Regions from separate parts of the Salinivibrio sp. MA607 genome, predicted to be linked through region 2. Evidence: predicted binding sites of a transcription regulator. Region 2 holds the regulator's gene; the other holds the start of a gene.
The links. Region 2 encodes MetJ, which represses methionine synthesis genes. Its sites were predicted from a motif close to TTAGACNTNTANANGTCTAA; they were not measured.

Region 1 (3,421 bases), on a different contig from region 2:
TTTGGGGTTTTCAACGATATCGAGCTTGGTAGCGCTGATGCCAGCACCTTCTTTGAGTTTTAGGATGCCTTGCTGCTCCAGCAGTAGTAATGAACGGCCGAGGCTAGCAGGGTTATTCGGCACGGCAATTTGCCCGTCTTCTGGGAGATCGGCCACGCTATCTAACTTATAAGAATAGGCCGCAATCGGGTACACAAAGGTGTTGCCTGCAATCGCAAACTCGTAGCCGCGATCTTTGATTTGCGCGTCTAAGTAAGGTTTGTGCTGAAAGGCATTCACATCAACCGATCCATCGTCGAGTGCCGCGTTGGGCGACACATAATCGGTAAAGGTGATCAGCTCAACGTCGAGGCCTAACTTCTTGGCTTCTTTTACTGCGTGCTCGGCCACTTGTGCTTCTTCGCCTGCCATCACGCCCACGGTGATGCTGTTGGCATCGCTAGCGGCTTGCTCTTTTTCTCCGCACCCGGTGAGTAGGAGTGTGGAGGCGAGGCCTAAGGTGGTTAAAAGTGTTTTAATGGTGGTCTTCATTGTCTGTCTCCCTTGATAAGATTGTCCGTCGTTTACGGTAAGTGTTGTGTTTTATTATCGGTGATCGGTTCGGCGTACCAAGTAATCGCCTAAAGATTGTATGGCTTGTACCAGCACGACTAGCATGACAACGGTGATCAGCATAACCGTGGTATCAAAGCGCTGGTAGCCATAGCGGATACCGACATCGCCTAGGCCGCCACCGCCCACGGCTCCAGCCATAGCAGAGTAGCTGACGAGGGTGACCAAGGTAATGGTTGCGCCATTAATAATGCCAGGTAGCGCTTCGGGTACGAGTACTTTATAGATAATTTGCAAGGGGGTAGCGCCCATGGCTTTGGCTGCTTCTTCTAGTCCCGGTGGCAGCTCTAAAAGCGCTGCTTCGACCAGACGTGCAACGAAAGGGATGGCGCCCACTGTCAGCGGGACAATTGCTGCCGCTGTTCCAATCGAGGTGCCGACGAGCAGGCGGGTAAAGGGAATAATCGCAACCAACAAGATAATAAAGGGGATCGAGCGACCAATATTCACCACCGCGCCAAGCGCTTGATTAAACTTGGGTTGCGCTAGCAGCCCCCCTTTTTTGGTGACGTGTAGCATCACACCTAATGGGATCCCAATGGCAAAGCCTATCAGGCCGGAGGCAAAGACCATATACAGAGTTTGACCTGTGGCTTCGGCAAGCAAGTTAAGCAGGGCGTTGTTTTCGTTGACCCAATTTATAAGTTGATCAATCAACATAGCCAAGTACCTCCGTGTTGACATGGTGCTGGTTGAGATAGTGGATGGCGTCTTCGACCGCTTTTTTCGGGCCCATAATCTCTGCCAGTAATAAGCCGAATTTGACGCCGCCAGCGTAGTCGATATCAGAGCTTAAAATGCTGATGTCGATATCAAACAGCCTTGATATTTGACTGATCAATGGATCATCCACGGTAGCGCCGGTAAATTCTAGGCGCACCAAGGGGTAGCTGCCGTCAAAGTAGGTATCTTTTAAGCGTTGGGCATAGTCATAAGGCACCGATAAATCCAAGGTTGAGCGGATAAATTGTTTCGCTAAGTCGGATTTTGGATGGGCAAATATGTCGCCCACCGGGCCAGATTCAACCAATTCACCGTCACCAATAATGGCAACGTCGTGACAAATGCGCTTCACCACGTCCATTTCGTGGGTGATCAATAAAATGGTTAGGTTGAGCTTTTCATTAATGGTTTGTAGCAGTGACAAAATCGATTGTGTCGTAGCAGGATCCAGTGCGCTTGTGGCTTCATCACACAATAATACATCTGGGCTTGGCGCCAGTGCGCGCGCAATCGCGACACGTTGTTTTTGTCCGCCACTGAGGCTAGCCGGATAGACATGACGCTTATCGGCTAAACCGACTAAATCGAGTAACTCGGTGACTCGGGTTTCGATCGCGTCACTGCTCGCGCCGCTCAGTTCAAGCGGTAGAGCGATGTTGTCGAAGACCGATCGCGATGACAGTAGGTTAAAGTGTTGGAAAATCATCCCGATTTGACGGCGAGCTTGGGTTAGATCGCGATTGGATAACGCGGTGAGGTTAACGCCTCCTACCTTTACCGTGCCGCTGGTTGGGCGCTCGAGCAGGTTAACCATTCGGATCAGCGTACTTTTGCCGGCACCAGAGGCACCTATCACACCAAATACTTTTCCTTTCGGGATAAATAAGTTGATGTCGTTAAGGGCATGAATTCGGCGCTCCCCGAGTTCGAATACCTTGTTGAGTTTGGATATCTCAATCATCACATGTCCTTGGCGATAAATTTGATCACAGCCGACTGACTCAGCGGTCTATCCCGCGCTCTTGCTGTCGTTCTGGTTATTGATGCTATGAGTTAGGTAAAATGAAGTCAATGGATATTTTTACTTCTGGACGTCTAAATGGCAATAAGGCTAATCAGTTGGTTATAAATAAAACAGTCAACGAGATCTTAAGCATGCTTGATCTCATCGACTAAAGCGTGTTCACTAATAGCCTTTCTAACCCTTTGTTCTGATTAAGTGATATGCCAACTGCCTTGATTGATACCACGATGTTGACGCTATTTATTCCCACCTTCTTTTTTGTGTCAATCACACCGGGAATGTGTATGACACTATCCATGACCCTGGGGATGACTATCGGAGTTAAGCGTAGCCTACATATGATGTGGGGCGAGCTCATTGGCGTCGGCCTTGTGGCGATTGCGTCAGTGGTAGGGGTGGCGGCCGTGATGCTGAACTATCCTAGCGTGTTTCAAGTGTTTAAGTATGTGGGGGGCGCGTATCTGGCGTATCTCGGCGTACAAATGTGGCGATCGCGTGGCAAAATGGCAATCCCAAAGGAAGAGGCGTCGGCGCCGAATGATATCTCTGCGTTATCGTTGGCGGCACAAGGTTTTGTCACTGCGATAGCTAACCCGAAAGGCTGGGCATTTATGATCTCACTGTTGCCGCCGTTTATTAACCCTGCGATCTCATTGCCCAGTCAGCTGAGCGTGCTGGTGTTGATCATTCTTTGCACGGAATTCAGTTGTCTTATGCTGTATGCCAGCGGTGGGCGCACCTTACGTCAGTTTTTGCAGCAAAAGGGTAATGTGCAATTGCTGAACCGAATCGCCGGCACCTTGATGATCGGCGTCGGCTTTTGGCTGGCGTTGGGGTAATTAACGGCCGTGATGGTGTGTAATCACTCTGCAAAATAGTGCTTTGGCGGTCGCTAAAATCGCATCCGGGAAGTCATAGTCAGGGTTGTGCAGCTGTGGGTGGTACTCGCCGCTGCCAATGCCAAATAATGCGCCGGGCCAGCGGGCGAGAAATTCGGCGACATCTTCTGACCAACGCATAGGCTCCTTAAGCCAGTGAACCTCTAACCCCAGCGATTGCGCC
Region 2 (3,421 bases):
CTAATAAACGCGCCGACCAAACCTCTCCGAACCCTTGCACATCGGCTTGTACGCTGTCGCTCAGCGCTGTCTCCCCGAGCGACGCGATCGTCGCGATGTCAGCAGATAAGGCATCAACCAACTGTTGTTTGTGATCACCGTTGATCAGATTTTCAATCAAGTCTTGCTGAAAGGCACGGACGCCTTGCAAGGTCTCATGCGCCAACCGGCCATCTTTGCCCAGTTGAGCGAGCCAAGCAATGAGCTGATTGGTCGTTTTCCCCGCCGCAGAGACCACAATTAAGTCGTGCGCCTTTGCATGCCCCGTCAGCACATCGACCACACGGCGATAACAATCTGGGCTCGCTAAACTGCTGCCACCAAATTTATGCAATTGGCGTTGTGATTCGGGGGCGGTGTCCATCGGTTGCGCGTGCATGGCGAGGTCTCTCTTGGTCTCAATAAATATCAATAAAGCGGCGTGCTATGACAGCAACACCTATAGCAATCGGTTTTACTGGTTAGCTAAATGGGCGAAGGCATGCGCCAAATCGGCCACTAAGTCTTCTGCGTCTTCTAGTCCAATAGAAAAACGCAGCAACGTCGGGGTAATGCCAGCCTCGGCTTGCGCGTCATCACTCATCGCACGATGGGTCATTGACCCTGGATGCGTGACCAGACTTTCTACCCCGCCCAGCGACTCGGCAAGCGCAAATAAGGATAAGCCTTCAATAAAACGTGCGATCCCAGCGGAGTCCGTGTCCAGCTCGAGGCTGAGCATACTACCAAATCCAAACTGCTGACGGGCGGCAATGTCATGGCCTGGATGTGTCGCCAAACCGGGATAATAGAGTTGCCGCACCGCAGGGACTGTTTGCAAATAGGCTAATACCGCTTGCGTATTTTGTTGATGTTGTTTAACCCGAGCGCCCAAAGTACGCAACCCTCGCAATGTCATATAACTGTCAAAGGCGTTGCCTGTTGCGCCCAAGCAGTTGCCCCACCACGCTAATGTTGCAGCCAATTCAGGCGTCTTCGCCACTACAGCGCCACCGACAATATCAGAGTGACCATTAATAAATTTAGTAGTGGAATGCACGATGATGTCCGCACCCAGTGAAAACGGCTGTTGGAGTGCTGGCGATAAAAAGGTGTTATCGACCACCACCCATGCCCCCACTTGGTGGGCCTGTTGGCAGATTTTAGCAATATCGACCACACGCAATAGCGGATTAGAGGGTGTTTCAACTAACACCAGTTTCGGCTGTTTTGCCAGCGCAGCGGTTAACGCCTGGTGATCAGATTGATCGATAAAACTGACCTGCCAAATCCCTTGCTTGGCGCGTGACTCTAACAAGCGATAGGTACCACCATAACAATCGTGCGGTGCAACAATATGATCCCCTGCATCCAGTAAAGACAACACCAAGTTAATGGCTGCCATCCCACAGTTGGTCACCACGGCACCGGCTCCGCCTTCCAGTTCCGTTAACGCTTGCTCTAACTGAGCTCGAGTTGGATTGCCCCCACGGGCATAATCATAAGTGGGAACGTCGCCAAAAGCAGGAAAACGATAGTTGGTTGATAAATACAAAGGCGGCACAACCGCATGATGTTGCGTGTCAGTGCCAATTCCTGTTCGAACGGCAATGGTGTCGGTTTTTTTACCTGTCATGGTTCATCCTTGCTCTTGTTGCGCTGGCACGGTTTACGTGATCCAGTCGTCATCATACTACTTTACCTCGGCGCTTTTGGGACGTCAACACTTCTAGACGTCTAAACACCTTTGCATGTGGCGGTTAATATAGCTAAAATCTCCGCAGCATCATTCTGGGTATTCCATAATCAAGATAGGTGAGACATGGCGCAGTGGAACGGCGATTACATTAATCCGTATGCCGAACATGGTAAAAAGAAAGAGCAGGTAAAGAAGATCACCGTCTCTATCCCACTTAAAGTATTAAAAATTCTTACTGATGAGCGCACTCGCCGTCAGGTTCATAACCTGCGTCATGCGACCAACAGTGAGCTATTGTGTGAGGCATTTTTACATGCCTATACCGGGCAGCCTCTGCCAACCGATGACGACATCCGTAAGGATAAACCCGATAGCATTCCTGCCGAGGCACGTCGGATCATGGAAGAGTTGGGTATTGAGTTTGACGACAGTGAATACTAAACAAAAAAACCGCCATCGGCGGTTTTTTTATGGTAAGACACTGTTTTCTAATTACAACATGTTTTCTTTACAGCATGTTTTCTTTACAACATATAGTTGTCTGGCATCTCAATACGGGCTACGCCGGTTTCGACGGCCGCAAGCGCCACGGCACGTGCTACCTTGGGCAGTAAACGGGCATCCATCGGCTTGGGAATGATGTAATCCGGGCCAAAACTGAGTGAAGACAAGCCCGCGGCATCTAAGACCGATTGTGGTACAGGCTCTTTCGCCAAACCACGAATCGCTTCAACGGCGGCCAACTTCATCGCATCATTAATCTCACTGGCACGCACATCTAATGCTCCCCGGAAAATAAACGGGAAACACAAGACGTTATTCACCTGATTCGGGTAATCCGAACGCCCCGTTCCAATGATCAGATCATCCCGGACTTGGTGCGCAACCTCTGGGTTAATTTCAGGATCTGGGTTTGAGCAGGCAAACACGACAGGCTTATCCGCCATCAGTTTTAATGCCTCAGGCGAGAGCAAATCCGGGCCTGATACGCCAACAAAGAGATCCGCACCTTCAATCACATCTTCGAGGGTACGCTTATCCGTGTTATTGGCAAACAGCTGCTTATACTTGTTAATGTCATCACGACGGGTGTGAATCACCCCTTTGCGATCCAGCATGTAAATCTTTTCGCGCTGGGCGCCACATTTAATCAATAGCTCCATACAGGCCACCGCAGCGGCACCCGCACCGAGACACACGATGGTGGCTTCACCAATATCTTTGCCTTGCAACTCGAGCGCGTTAAGCATCCCCGCAGCAGTGACAATCGCGGTACCATGTTGATCATCATGGAAGACAGGCACTTCACAGCGTTCAATCAGCTGCTTTTCGATCTCAAAACAATCTGGGGCTTTGATATCTTCAAGGTTGATACCGCCAAAGGTGTCAGCAATATTGGCTACGGTATCAACAAACTCATCGATGGTGCGGTGTTTAACTTCAATGTCGATCGAGTCCAAGCCGGCAAAACGCTTGAACAATAACGCTTTGCCTTCCATGACAGGCTTTGACGCCATCGGCCCTAAATTCCCTAACCCCAAAATCGCGGTGCCGTTTGAGATCACCGCAACCATATTGCCTTTACCGGTATAGCGATATACGGCATCCGCATCTTGGGCTATTTCACGCACAGGTTCAGCAACGCCTGGGCTGTAGGCGAGAGCAAGATCCGCCGCTGAATCAGCAGGCTTACTGAGTTCGACA

Region 1: a site for MetJ is predicted at 2,415-2,434, ahead of metN (methionine ABC transporter ATP-binding protein MetN). Genes of this name have one in related genera too.

What each region holds. Positions count from the first base shown of each region.
Region 1 is NZ_MUFJ01000034.1:9,431-12,851, forward strand. Features, by position in the region: gene metQ (methionine ABC transporter substrate-binding lipoprotein MetQ) at 1-531, opposite strand, end outside; gene BZG81_RS13770 (methionine ABC transporter permease) at 586-1,272, opposite strand; gene metN (methionine ABC transporter ATP-binding protein MetN) at 1,262-2,296, opposite strand; gene BZG81_RS13780 (LysE family translocator) at 2,560-3,198, shown strand; gene BZG81_RS13785 (amidohydrolase) at 3,199-3,421, opposite strand, start outside.
Region 2 is NZ_MUFJ01000001.1:172,259-175,679, reverse strand. Features, by position in the region: gene BZG81_RS00910 (bifunctional aspartate kinase/homoserine dehydrogenase II) at 1-418, opposite strand, end outside; gene metB (cystathionine gamma-synthase) at 494-1,654, opposite strand; gene metJ (met regulon transcriptional regulator MetJ) at 1,841-2,158, shown strand; gene BZG81_RS00895 (malic enzyme-like NAD(P)-binding protein) at 2,242-3,421, opposite strand, start outside.